2 regions of the Nitratidesulfovibrio sp. SRB-5 genome follow, and region 1 is predicted to be linked to the other one. Evidence: riboswitches for the same ligand, from Rfam matches in the RefSeq annotation. Region 1 holds a riboswitch; the other holds the start of a gene.
What was found. A riboswitch is a leader RNA that binds a small molecule or an ion and turns the genes downstream of it on or off. The one in region 1 is predicted to bind cobalamin.
Positions count from the first base shown of each region.

Region 2: linked by a shared signal. The riboswitch ahead of metE (5-methyltetrahydropteroyltriglutamate--homocysteine S-methyltransferase) and the one ahead of K6142_RS10030 (ribonucleoside triphosphate reductase) in region 1 are both predicted to bind cobalamin.

Region 1 is NZ_JAIOTY010000002.1:599,690-606,744, reverse strand. Features, by position in the region: gene K6142_RS10045 (L,D-transpeptidase family protein) at 1-172, shown strand, start outside; gene K6142_RS10040 (hypothetical protein) at 151-1,059, shown strand; gene K6142_RS16725 (hypothetical protein) at 1,522-1,863, opposite strand; gene K6142_RS10030 (ribonucleoside triphosphate reductase) at 2,012-4,126, opposite strand; cobalamin riboswitch at 4,299-4,541, opposite strand; gene K6142_RS10025 (flagellin) at 4,855-5,682, shown strand; gene K6142_RS10020 (hypothetical protein) at 6,201-6,620, shown strand; gene K6142_RS10015 (DMT family protein) at 6,973-7,055, shown strand, end outside.
Region 2 is NZ_JAIOTY010000003.1:248,912-255,966, forward strand. Features, by position in the region: gene hisS (histidine--tRNA ligase) at 1-690, opposite strand, end outside; gene K6142_RS15075 (class I SAM-dependent methyltransferase) at 1,000-1,806, opposite strand; gene metE (5-methyltetrahydropteroyltriglutamate--homocysteine S-methyltransferase) at 2,131-4,473, opposite strand; cobalamin riboswitch at 4,588-4,815, opposite strand; gene ilvD (dihydroxy-acid dehydratase) at 5,203-6,870, opposite strand.

The DNA of each region.
Region 1 (7,055 bases):
GCTGAAGGGCCTGCGCATAGAGGCCGTGGCTGGCGGCGTACGCGCCGACATGACCCAGGACTACCGTGACGTCACCGGCTACTCCGACCGAGGCGTGAAGACCCTGCTGCTGCGCCAGGACGGCCAGAGCTGGGAAATCGTCAAGGAAGAATGGAGCCCCGCCGCCCGATGATGACCGACGAGAAATACAGCCTGCTGCTCATGCGCGACGACTGCCGCGTGCGTCGCCTGCGCGTGAGCCCCCTGGCCCTGCGGCTGCTCACCATTTCGCTGGTGCTGCTGCCGCTGCTGGCCGCCTTCGGGGTATGGGCAGGCATCTCGTTCTGGCAGGCCAACCGGGCTCTGGTAAGCCAGAACCAGTCCCTGGACCGCGAGCTGAAGGAAGCGCGGGTGGAACTGGAGCGGCTTTCCAACCTGGAAGCACTGCTGCGCAACAGCGACCCCGAGGAACTGCGCGCCCTGCTGGGCAGCGCGGCCCTGGCCTCGCCCCCGGCTCCGGCGCCTGCCGCTCCGGGCGACGCCAACGGGGCGGGCGACGGCGTGGTGGCGGTGACCGGCCAGGCGAATGGCCAAGCCGTTGGACAGACGCCCGGACAGGCCTCGGGCCAGACGCCTGCCGATGCCTCGACCGCCAGCGGCGCTGACGCCCGCGTGCCCGACGCGGCCAGCCAGGCCGTGGCCGCCGCCGTGGCCGACTCCCCCGGCGAAGCGCGCGAGCCCCTCAGCACCGGCGAGGCCCGCGTGGACAACGTGACCGTGCGGCACGCATCGGGCAAGCGGCTGCGCATCAACTTCGACCTGACCAATCCCGACCCCAAGAAGCAGCTGACCGGCCAGGCCGTGCTGTCCGTGCAGGCCGCCAACGGGCGCATCCTGCCCCTGAAGGCGGAACCGGACTCCATCCGCTTCCAGATATCCCGCTTCAAGAAGATGGTGACCTCCGTGCCGCTGCCCGAAGGGCTGGCCCCCACCGACGTGCAGACGCTGGTGGTGGAACTGGAGGCCGAAGGCCGGATCATCTACCGCGAACAATTCCCCGTGCCCGCGCCCGAGAAATAGCCCGCCGCTAAACAGCCTGCCGGGGCGGCTCCTGCCGCACCCGCATGCCCTGTGCCCCATGGCGCATTTACTGCCCCCAGATGCCTGTCGGCCGCCCACGGCGGCCGTTTGCATTTCCGGGCCGTGCCCCCGATTGCCTTCCCCACGCGCAGCCACGCACCGTTCCAACGCCCTGACAGTAGCTGCCTGGCCCGCCTGGGCCCGACTGGGCCGGACCGGACCATCGAACTGCCCGGGGTGCCCGGACGGCGTGTACGGCGTGGGCGTTCTGTGCCCGGCAGAAGCTGGCAGTCCCTGCCCATGCGTGCAACCGCACATTGCGGGGGCACGCCGCCGCCTACCCGTCGCCGGACGCAAGACCGCCCGGCACGCGCTGGGCATGCCGGGCGGTCGGCTCTTCATCCCATGGGCGCCCGATGGCGACATGGGGGTGACGACAACGCGCGCTGCTGGTCCGCGGGATTACTCCCGCAGGGGGGCATCCCCGCCATCCGGACCCACCAGGGGCTGCCGGGTGTCGGGTTCGGCATCGCGATCACGGGTTCCCGGCCCGCCATGCCCGTTGCCGTTGCGTCCATCGGCGGGACGCACCGCGTCCAGCACCTCACGCACCGAATCCAGGGCCTGACCGCGTTCCTGGGCTAGGCGCTGCCACTTCTTCTTTTCCTTCTTCAGCGCCTCCACGGTCTGCAACAGGTCGCGCACGGTGTGCGCCGGGTAGCCCGGCGTGGCGTGCGCGCCCCGGCGCAGTTCCTCGTCGTTGCGCTGGCGGATGGCTTCGAGCTGGGTGGCGTTCAGGATCACGGGGTCACGGGTGGAACCGTGGGCGGTTCCGGGTTCGGGTCCATGGTTCGGGGCAGGGTTCGGATCAGGACATGACCGGATAGTATCGGGCAGGACGCCGCGCGGCTCCCGCACTAAGGGAACACCGCGCGGCGCCGGTCATTTCATGCTAGTCGGCTACGGCAGGCTCCGGCAGCTTCAGGTCCACCTCTGTCGCGGGCGCACCGCAATCGCAGAACGAACCCATGCCGTATTCCACGCGTTCCCTGTATTCCTGCTGCTTGCCAAGGTTCCAGCGGCTGACCGGGCGGTAGTAGCCCACCACGCGGGTGTACACTTCCGCCTCTTCGCCGCATTCCGGGCAGTTCATGTGCTCGCCGCGCAGGTAACCGTGGCTCTGGCACACCGAGAAGGTGGGCGTGACCGAGATGTACGGAATGCGCGTCTTCTGCATGGCCTTCAGCAGGTAGTTCTTTACCGAGGCCTCGTCGGGCGCGGCCTCGCCAAGGAAGGAGTGGAACACCGTGCCGCCGTTGTACAGGGTCTGCAACTCGTTCTGGTGCTCCAGCGCGGCGAACACGTCTTCGGTGAAGCCCACGGGCAGCAGGGTGGAGTTGGTGTAGTACGGCGTGTCGCCGCCCGAAGTCGCAATGTCTTCGTACAGGGCGCGGTCGATGCGCGCAAGGCGGTAGCAGGTGCCTTCGCCGGGCGTGGCTTCAAGGTTGTACATGTGCCCGGTTTCTTCCTGAAAACGCACGGTCAGTTCGCGCAGGTGGTGCAGCACGCGCTTCATCAGGCGCAGCCCGGCTTCCGTCTCGATGCCCTTGCCCAAAAGGTTCAGGCAGGCCTCGTGCCCGCCGATGAGCCCGATGGTGGAGAAGTGGCCCGCGTAGCCGTTCTTGAGGTAGCGGCGCGAGAACGGGAACATGCCCGCGTCCAGCATCTGGGTGCACAGCTTGCGCTTGTATTCCAAGGCGTCGCGGGCCATTTCCGCGTACTCGGTGATCATGTCGAGGAAGTCTTCCTCGCCCTGGGCCAGGTACGCGAACTTGGGCAGGTTCAGGGTGACCACGCCGATGGAGCCGGTAAGGTCGCCCGAGCCGAACAGGCCGCCGGTGCGCTTGCGGATTTCGCGCAGGTCCATCTGCAGGCGGCAGCACATGGATCGCACGTCTTCGGGGTTGAGGTCCGAATTGATGAAGTTCTGGAAATAGGGCGCGCCGTACTTGGCCGTCATGCGCAGCAGCAGCTTGCCGGTGTCTGTATCCCACGGAAAGTCGGGGGTGACGTTGTAGGTGGGGATGGGGAAGGAGAAGATGCGCCCGTCGGCGTCGCCTTCCAGCATCACCTCTATGAACGCCCGGTTGAACATGTCCATCTCTGCGGCGTAGTCGCCGTAGGTGGAATCCTGAAACTCGCCGCCGATGATTACCGGTTCATTGGCGATGTGCCTGGGCGGGGCCATGTCCAGGGTAAAGTTGGTGAACGGGCTCTGCCCGCCCCAGCGCGAGGTGGTGTTCAGGTTGTACACCAGCTTCTGCACGCCCTGCTTGACCTCGTCGTAGGTCAGCTTGTCGTGGCGGATGAACGGGGCAAGATAGGTGTCGATGTTGTTGAACGCCTGCGCGCCCGCCCATTCGTTTTGCAGCGTACCCAGAAAGTTGACGATCTGCCCGCAGGCCGCGTCGAAGTGGCGCGCCGGGGACGCGCAGCAGCGGCCCTTCAGGTTGAAGCCTTCCAGCAGAAGGTCGCGCAGGCTCCAGCCCGCGCAGTACCCGGCCAGGCCGAAGGACAGGTCGTGGATGTGGAAATAGCCGTGGGTGTGGGCCAGGCGGATTTCCTCGGGATACTTTTCCAGCACGTAGCGCGCCTGGACAGACCCCGCCATGTGCAGGATGAGCCCCTGGAACGAATGCCCCATGTTGGAGTTTTCGTTGACGCGCCAGTCGGACCTGTCGAGATAGCTTTCGATCATCCGGGCCACGTCGAGGTAGGCCTCGTTCTGGCTGCGCATTTCGCGGCGCTTTTCACGGTAGATGATGTACCGTTCGGCCACGGCGTACAGGCGGGCTTCCATCAGCACGCGCTGGACAAGGTCCTGCACCTGCTCCTGCTCGGGCATGTCCACGCCGTCGAGCTTGGCTTCCACCCGCTGCGCCAGACGCTTGCCCAGCAGGGGATCCTTGATGCCGCTGGCTTTCAGGGCCTTGTTGATGGCGTGACCCACCCGGTCCACGGACCAGGTTTCCACGCGGCCGTCGCGCTTGCGAATATGTTGGGGCATGGGCAATGGCTCCCGGACGGCGGGCCGACGGAATTCCGCACGCCAAAGGCGCACGGCGGCGGGCCGCCCGTGGTAGGGCGCGTCGCGGGGGGACGTCGGTAACGTCCCCCGGCGCGCTGCGTGTTCCGTGAATCTTCTTGAGTCCGATGCGGGCATCCGCGTGCCCGTGGCGGCAAGAAGCGCTCCGGCCAGGTTTTCTGGCTTTCCCCCGTCCGGCCCGCCTTCCCGGCGCGGGCGGAACCCGGTGCCAGTGGCGCTGCGGCGGCGGGGCGAAGCGCAAGCTTCGTTCCCGGGCCGGGGCGGACGTTGCGCGCGGTTGCGCGCGGGGATCACAGCGGCGGGACCGCTCCGGTGTCGCACCGGATTCCCTTTGCCGGAGATCCTTGGAAATCTTCGTGGCTGTTTTTCGTGGGAACGGCGTGGCCGTACGGCACACGTCGTCAATGCCCCCAGCATGTAGCAAAACGGGGTGCCGGGTTCAACCGGCAAGGTCACCTCCGTTCGCCCCCAATGGCCCCGACGTGCCCCCCAGCCCTTGCGGCCCTAGGCGGAAAAAAAGCGGCCCGTCCTGCCTGCCACCCTGCCCGCCCCGGCCCGCTCCCCCCCGCCCGCACGAAAGTGCGCCCCCGCACGAAACGGCAACCAGTGAGCCGGCATCCCTAAAGCTTGCGAAAAAATGGCCGATACGCTCCATGAGGCGTGGTGTGTTCATCCGCCGGGGAGCGCGCGTGACCGACAAGTCGCTGAACACCATGCTGGTGGAATATTCGCTGCAACTGTTGCAGCAGGACATGCTGACCAATTCGCTGTTCATGGGCGGGTCCGTCGGCAAGTCGCTGCGCGACATGCTGCTGACCGAAAGCCAGTCGCGCAAGGTCACGGACCCCACCGCCGCCGCGCTTACCGGCAGACTGCGGGCCGATGCGTCCATGCTGCGCCAGGCTTCGAACAACGTGTCCGAGGCCAAGTCCATCATGGATCTGGCCAACACGGGGGTCACCTCGCTGAAGACCGCGCTCACCCGCATGAAGGACCTGGCCAACGGCGTGGCCACCGGCACCATGACCTATGCATCGGTGCAGGCGGAGTACAATTCGCTGGCCTCGCAGATCACCCAGACCGTGGCCTCCACCTCGTACAACGGCATAGCCCTGCTGGACGGTTCCGTATGGGCCTCCGACGACCGGGTCACCGTGTCCGGCAGTTCCGGCAGCCTGGAAATCCAGTCCGGGACCAGCAGCTTCGATCTGGCCCTCACCGACTTCTCCTCCTACAAGAACGCCTTCACCAGCACCCAGATCAATACCGTGGCCAAGGCCGCCGCCATGGTCACCACCCTCTCCGGCTACATCACCACCGTTGGCGCCGCGGCCACCAACTACGCGGCGCGCTCCACCCTGCTGGACAGCCAGGCGTCCTCGCTGGCCTCGCAGGCGGACATCATGGACACCGCCGCCCAGACCCGCGCCAAGGCCAACGAGAACCGATCGCTGGAAGAACTGGTGCTGGACCTGCTGCTGCGCGAAACCGGCACCATCACCGACGAAGAGGCCTGAGCCGCTCCGACCGTCACGCCAGCCGCATCAGCCGCACCAGTCAGCCCGATCTCGCCCCGTTTCGACCAGGTCCGGTCAATTTCGATCGATTCCGACCTGTTCCGACCTGTTCCGACCGGCACGATCTTCACACCCGGCACGCCTGACGCCACCTCCCCCACGCCTTCCGGCATGCGCTGCCCCACCCCCGCTAGCATGCCGCTCTTGCCCGCAATACGGCGACCAATGCCGCCGCGCGCAACAGCCCGCCACGATCCATGAATTTCCATGGCGCGACGGGCACGCCAGCCCCATTCCATTGCCGCCCCGCTACGACATGTTACGAAGTGTAACTTGTGCCCCGCCGCCGTTGACTTCGCGCGGGTTCGGCGCGATATGCGCCTCGACGTGCCGGTGTGCCCGGCGCGGATGCCCCCGACATGCCCCTGGCCGTTGCCGCAGGCACGCGGGGCGCCAGTTCACCGACCCCGGCCCCGCGCACGCGGGCCAACCCACGGTTTCCATGAAGGAGAACCGACATGTTGCAAAAAACGACCTCCCTGCTTGCCTCGCTTGCCCTTGCCGCCGCCGTTGCCCTGCCCGCGCTGCCCGCGCTGGCTGACGACGCCGCGCCCGCCAACCTCCGCCCCGACCTGCGCAAGGAACGCAGGGACGACCGGAAGGAGCATCAACCGGAGCATCGGCAGGATCGTCGGCAGGACGGCATGGAACGCAGGGATCATCGTGACGACCGGCGCGACGACCGGCGTGACGACCGCCGCGAGCGCCACGACCAGAACATGGAACGCCGCGATGGCCGACGCGACCAGCACATGGACCGCAAGGACGATCGCAGGGATGACCGCAGGGAACGCCGCGATGACCGGCGCGACTGGCGCGAGGACCGCAAGGACGATCGCGGCAACGGTCGTCCCGTTCCTCCCGCTCCCGCCCAATAGCGCCCGGCTTCATCCGGTTGCGCCGCCTACTCCCCATGCCTGACGGCATGCGGCGAAACGCGGCGGCGCATGGTGGCGACGGACAGGGGCCGCCGACCTTCACCGGTCGGCGGCCCCGCATCATTGCAGCTCCACCGCGTCCGTTCACCGCAGGCGGCGGGCAGCGCGCCCCGACCACGCGAATGCGGCCCGTGCCGGGCATCTTGCCACCCGTCGCGCACCATGCGAAAAGGCAGCGGCCACGCGGGCGCACGGCCCCGCATGCTCCCGTCGCGCCTCGTTCGCCCCACGCGCATTGCCACCATCCGTCGCGGCCTGCGCCCCGCCGCGCCCCCCAAACCGGAGCCTTCCCATGCCCGTCCCCTTTGCCCTGCCCGTCCCGGTCGTCACCGTCGGCCTGCTGCTGCTTTCCAACGTGTTCATGACCTTCGCCTG
Region 2 (7,055 bases), on a different contig from region 1:
GCGGCAGGTGGGCACCTTGCAGTCCAGCACCCGCAACGGGTTGGTGTCGATGCGGCGACGGCAGTCCTCGCACAGCGATTCGCGGTCGATGGAATCCAGAAAGTCGCGCAGCGCGGCCCGGTACACCGGGCGGCATTCGCGGCAGCCCAGCGAGTTCACCTGCAACGAAAGGTCGGTCAGCCCCAGTTCGCGCAGGAAGGTCATGAGCATCAGCACCAGTTCGGCGTCGGCCTGCGGTTCCTGCGGGCCAAGGCATTCGCAGTTGATCTGGTGGAACTGGCGCATGCGGCCCTTCTGCGGGCGCTCGTAGCGGAACATGGGGCCGGTGGTGAACAGCTTGGAGACCGGCTCCTGCGCGTGGCGGCCCGCATCGATGAACGCGCGCATGACGCCCGCCGTGGCTTCCGGGCGCAGGGTCAGCGAACGGCCCTTGCGGTCGGGGAAGGTGTACATTTCCTTCTGCACCACGTCGGTCTCGGTGCCGATGGAGCGGCAGAACAGTTCGGTGCGTTCCAGCAGCGGGGTGCGCAGTTCGGCGTAGCCGTAGCGGCCAAACACCTCGCGCGCGGTGTTCTCCATGAAGGTGAACACGTCGCTGTCGGGGCTGAACATGTCGGCGAACCCCTTGATGGTGCTCACCTTGTCGCTCGTAACCTTTTGTGCGGTCTTGTCGGAATTGTTGGTGCTCATGGCTCGCTTCCGGATGCAGGCTTGCGCGGCAGGGGGCATGCGCACGGCACGCCGCGCCCCGCCGGTGCGGAAACAGCCATGGATAGTCCAATGGGCGGGTATTGTCAAAATCGTCGAATATCACGCGCGCGGAATGGCCCCGGCAGGCCGAGGCACTAGGGCAGGCCTGAACGGCCCGGGCGGGCAGAAGGCGGCGCGGCATGGGCCGGGAATGGCCTGGAATGGAGCGGATTGACTCGGATTGGACCCTTTATGGCCCATGCTTGGCGCAAGTTTGGTCCGGATATGGGCCCGATGCGGGCAGTCCGGCTACTCCTCGTGCTTTCTGCGGCAGGAAAAGCCGTCCGTGGCGGCCTGACGTCCGGGCGCCATGCGCGACACGGCGGCCTTGCCCGTGCGCAGCATCAGCGGGGTGACCGGCATGCGGCGGCCAAAGTCCATGCGCATGGCCACGTACGCCCCGAACGGCGAAAGGCTGATCCAGCCGTTCAGCATCTCGAACAGCCGCGATTCTCGCCAGGTGCAGGCCGGGCCGTGCAGCACCGAGCGCATGGTGACGGAGCAGGACACCCCCGTGCCGCGCACCAGCCCGTACATGGAGGGCACGCTGAACCAGCGCGCCTGCCGCAGCAAGGAACCGCGCAGCCCCGGCATGGGCACCCCGTGGGTGGGGTAGTAGGGCGAAATACGGTTCAGGAAGGCCACCAGCACCCCGCGTGAAGCCACCCGGAACGCTTCCGCCAGCGCCGCCGCCGGGTCGGGCACGAATTCCAGGCAGGTCAGCAGGGCCACGTAGTCAAAGGCGTCGTCATCAAAGGGCAGGTGGTCGGCCACGCCAAGGTGAAAGTCCGCCCGGCAGTGCATGCGCTCGCGCGCGGCCTCCAGCATGGCCTCGCTGCTGTCCAGCCCCGTGACGTCGAACCCCGCGCCCCAGAACGATTCCAGAAATACCCCCGGACCGCAGCCCACCTCCAGCAGGGTGTGCCCGCGCCGTGGCCAGCCAGACACCATGTGGTGCAGCAGCCGCTGCTCGTGCCGCACCGCAAACGCCCCCCGGGGCGTCTCCAGCCACTGCATGTAGCCCCGCACCGTGTCCGCATCCCACCGCTGATTCATGCGCCTCCCCATTGCTTCCGGCATCCGGTTTGCGCGCAGCATACGCCAAGACCACCCGCGCGAAAAGGGTGTGGGGCGGAGGGACGTGGGGGAAGATGGGGAGGTGGATCATGGGGGAAAGGAAGGAGAAACCGGGGGCGGGGAAACCCACCCCTTCCCACAAAACGTTTCAATTGGGGGGCATCGCAGGGGAAGGGCTTGGGATACTGCGGTTACGCATTGCGGAGCCTACCCTAACTAAAAAGTTTAGGGGGGAGGGGTCCGGGGAGGGGACCCTTTTTAAAGGGTCCCCTCCCCGGTCATTCTTTCAAGTCCTTCTTCTGGCTACACCCCTTCGCGCACCCGTGCGGCAGCTGCCACGAGGTGGGCGAGGCTGGCGCGGGTTTCGGGCCAGTCGCGGGTTTTCAGGCCGCAGTCGGGGTTGGCCCACAGGCGGTCCAGGGGCAGGACGCGGGTGGCGGCGCGGAGCAGGGTTTCCATTTCGTCGATGGAGGGCACGCGCGGGCTGTGGATGTCGTACACGCCGGGGCCGACCTCGTTGGGGTAGGCGTGGGTGGCGAAGACCTCCAGCAGCTCCATGCGGCTGCGGCTGGCTTCCAGGCTGATGACGTCGGCGTCCAGGGCGGCCACGTGGTCGATGATGTCGTGGAAGTCGCAGTAGCACATGTGGGTATGAATCTGGGTGGCGTCCCGCACGCCGGACGAGGCCAGGCGGAACGCGCCCACGGCGGCGTCGAGGTAGGCGGCATGGGCGGCGCGGCGCAGGGGCAGGCCCTCGCGCAGGGCGGGCTCGTCGATCTGGATGACGCCGATGCCCGCGGCCTCAAGGTCGGCCACCTCGTCGCGGATGGCCAGGGCAAGCTGGCGGAAGACCACGGGCCGGGGCACGTCATCACGGACAAAACTCCAGCAGGCGATGGTGACCGGGCCGGTGAGCATGCCTTTGACCGGCTTTTGGGTCAGCGCCTGGGCATGGGTGATCCAGCGCACGGTCATGGGGCCGGGGCGCGAGACGTCGCCGTAGAGCAGGGGCGGCTTGACGCAGCGGGTGCCGTAGCTCTGCACCCAGCCGTTGGCGGTGATGCAGAACCCGCGTAACTGCTCGCCAAAGTACTCCACCATGTCGTTGCGCTCCGGCTCGCCGTGCACCAGCACGTCCAGCCCAAGGGCCTCCTGCTCGCGGATGGCGGTGGCGATGGCCTCGCGCATGGCGGTGTCGTACTGGGCCTCGGTGATCTGGCCGGTGCGCAGCTTGCGGCGCTGGGCGCGGATGTCGGCGGTCTGGGGGAACGAGCCGATGGTGGTGGTGGGCAGCACGGGCAGGCGCAACGCGGCGCGCTGGGCAGCGATGCGGGCGGTGTAGGGCGTGGCGCGCCAGCCCATTTCCGGGGTGACGGTGCCTGCGCGGACCGCAACGGCGGGGTCGTGGATGACCGGGCTTGCGGCGCGCGCGGCCAGCGCGGCCCGGTTGCGGGCCAGGGCGGCGGCGGTTTCCGGCGCGTCGGCGCGGCCATTCAGGTCGCACATGTCGGCCACCAGGCGCACCTCTGCGCACTTCTGTCTGGCAAAGGCCAGCCACTGCGCCACTTCCGGGTCCAGCCCGGTTTCCGCGTCGAGGTCCACGGGGCTGTGCAGCAGCGAGCAGGAGGGGGCCACCCACACCCGGTCCGGGCCAAGGGCGGCCACGGCGGCGCGCACCGGCGCGGCGGCCTTGTCCGCGTCCACGCGCCACACGTTGCGGCCATTGATGACGCCAAGGGAAAGCGCAATGCCGGATTGCGACACGGATTGTGGCAGGCCGGTATCGGCGGGCTGCCGTGCGGCAGCGCGGGTCAGGATGTCCAGCGCCGGGGCCAGGTCTTCCGGGCCGCGCACCAGGTCCAGATGCAGCACGTCCACAGGGAGGGACAGTGCCGTTGCCAGGTTGTCGCCCACCGGGGCGAAGTAGCTGGCCAGCAGCAGGGTGGCGTCCGGTACGGCCACGCGCAGCCGGGCGTAGGCGGGCACGAAGCGCGAGCGGATGTCGTCGGCGAGGTCCAGCGAAAGAATGGGCTCGTCCAGCTGGATCAGCGGGCAGCGGGCGGCCACGTCGCGCAGCAGCGCGCCGTAGGCGTCGAGCAGGGCGGGCAGCAGCGACCAGCGGGTGCCGCCATCCACGCGTTTGGACAGCCACAGGAAGGTCATGGGGCCGGGCAGCACCGCCTTGGGGGTGAAACCCGCCGCCAGCGCCTCGTCGATCCGGGCCAGCAGGGGGGCGGCGTCAGGCGCGAAGGTGGTGGCCGCGTCCAGTTCCGGGACCAGGTAGTGGTAGTTGGTGTCGAACCACTTGGTCATTTCCAGCGGGGCCACGGGCTGGTCGCCGCCCTGGCCGCGCGCCATGCGGAACATCAGGTCTATGTCGCGCGGAGCATCGCCGTTGCGGAAGCGCGGGGGGATGACGCCCAGCAGCAGGGCGGCGTCCAGGATGTGGTCGTACAGGGCGAAGTCGCCCACGGGCACCACGTCGATGCCCGCCTCGCGCTGGAGGGTCCAGTTGCGCAGGCGGATGGCGCGCGCGGCGTCCTCCAGTTGCTGCCGCGTGGCGGCGCCTTTCCAGTAGTCCTCGACGGCCTTTTTCAGTTCACGGTTGCCGCCGATGCGCGGAAAACCAAGGGTGTGGGTACGCATTGCCACCTCCGGAATGCGTGAAGACAGGTGAGAGCGATTCGCGAGCGCGCGCCCGTGCAACGGGCGGGCGCATGCCGGGGTCCGGTTCGCGCGGCCTTGGGCGGTGCGGAGGGGACGTCTTCCGACTGACGGGCGGTGGGTGAGAGGCTTCGTGGCCACGCGAATACCCTTGCGAGGGGCCTCGCGTGGTCCGAAGCCGTGGCCCGCATCCTTCCCGTGTGCCGCGTCCGGCAGCCCGTTGCCCGTGCGGGCAGGGGAGCGCCGGATGCGGTGGCGGTGGATGCGGGCGGCATGCCCGAACACGGCAGCGCGCCTGTACCGGATTCGCACCGGTTTCCGTTTCCCTTCCACGTCCGAGCATGCAGCGGTCTGCGTTGCTCGGGGATGATAACATCACTAAATCAGCAAATACTGATATAGTGATTGAGTGTCAAGCGCGGGAGCGGGCATTTTGCCGAAAGCCCACCCACTGCCGCCACGCAGAACGGCCCGCCGCACCGGGTGGTGCGACGGGCCGTCAATGAAAGCCGTGTGGGGCGAGGACGAATTAACAGACGACTGGAAGAGTTCGTTTTTGAAGGTTCGCTACCACGCTTTGGAACCCCATTGAGGGGGCTTCGTAATGCGAGGGAATACAAATAAAAGTTTTGGGGGGTGGGGGGGGGCGGGGGAGGAGACCCTTTTTCAAAAGGGTCCCTCCCCCGCAAGCATTCAGGCTGCTACGGCAGGCTACTTGCGGTACATGGCCCCGGTGGCCGCGCTGGTCACCTGACGGGCATAGCGGCGCAGCAGGGGCGAGGTGACCGGCTTTTCCAGCGGCACGAAGGTCTCGCGCCGGGCGGCCAGTTCCGCCTCGTCCACCAGCAGGTCCAGCCTGCGGGCCGGAATGTCGATGAGGATGTGGTCGCCTTCCCTGACCAGCCCGATGTTGCCGCCATCGGCGGCTTCCGGCGAAACGTGGCCGATGGCCGCGCCGCGCGTGCCGCCGCTGAAGCGGCCATCGGTGATCAGGGCCACGTCCGCGCCCAGGCCCATGCCCGCGATGGCGGCGGTGGGCGACAGCATCTCGCGCATGCCGGGGCCGCCGCGCGGGCCTTCGTAGCGAATGATGATGGCGTCGCCCTTGTTGATCTTGCCGCCCATGATGGCGGCATGCGCCTCGCCCTCGGAATCGAAGACGCGGGCCACGGCCTCGCGCACCATCATTTCCGGTGCCACGGCGGACTGCTTGACCACCGCGCCCTGCGGGGCCAGCGAACCCTTCAGGATGGCGATGCCACCCTGCGCCGAATACGGAACGTCTACAGAACGTATTACGTCCGGATTGAGCACGCGCGCGTTCAGCTCGGCCAGGTTTTCGGCCAGGGTCTTGCCGGTGACGGTCATGACCGAGGTGTCCACCAGCCCCTTCCTGGTCAGTTCCGCCATCACCGCCGGAATGCCCCCTGCGGCGTGCAGGTCCTGGATGTGGTGGTGCCCGGCTGGTGAGAGCTTGCACAGGTTGGGGGTCTTGCGGCTGACCTCGTCGAAGATGTCCAGCGTCAGGTCCAGCCCGGCCTCGCCGAACACGGCGGGCAGGTGCAGCACGGTGTTGGTGGAGCCGCCGAGCGCCATGTCCACGGCCACGGCGTTGGCCACGGCGCGCGGGGTGACGATGGAGCGCGGGGTGATGTTCTTTTCCAGCAGTTCCATCACCTTCATGCCCGCGTGCTTGGCCAGGCGCACGCGCGCCGCCGTCACCGCCGGGATGGTGCCGTTGCCGGGCAGGGCAAGGCCCATGGTTTCGGCCATGCAGTTCATGGTGTTGGCCGTGAACATGCCCGCGCACGAACCGCAGCCCGGGCAGGCCGTTTCGGTCATCTCGTCCAGTTCGGCCATGGTCATGTCGCCGCGCTGCACGCGGCCCACGGCCTCGAACACGCTGATCAGGTCGGTGCGGCCCGCCAGGGTGCCGCCCGCCAGCATGGGGCCGCCGCTGACCATGATGGACGGAATGTCCATCCGCAGCATGGCCATCAGCATGCCGGGCACCGACTTGTCACAGTTGGGGATGAACACCAGTGCGTCGAACGGGTGCGCCGTGGCCATGATTTCGATGGAATCGGCAATGATCTCGCGGGACGGCAGCGAAAAATGCATGCCCTCGTGGTTCATGGCCAAGCCGTCACAGACCGCGATGGCCGGAAACTCCATGGGCGTGCCGCCCGCCGCGCGCACCCCGGCCTTCACCGCCTCGGCAATGGTGTGCAAATGCACGTGGCCGGGCACCACCTCGTTGGCCGCGTTCACCACGCCCACCAGGGGGCGCTCGATCTCCTCGCGCGTCAGCCCCAGGGCATGCAGCAGCGAACGGTGCGGGGCCTTCTCCAATCCATGGGTCATCTTCTTGCTGCGCATTGTCTGCGTCCTCATTGTATGCGTCGTTGGGCAGGTGGTTACGCGGGGGAGAGGGGGAAAACTTTTCGCTCTGCGATCGTCATCCGTAAGGTTCGCGCAAGCGCTCACCGAACGGCTGACGTAAAAGTTTTCCCCCTCTCCCCCGCACCCCCTCACCCTCTTTCAAAACTTTTCATTCGGGGGGG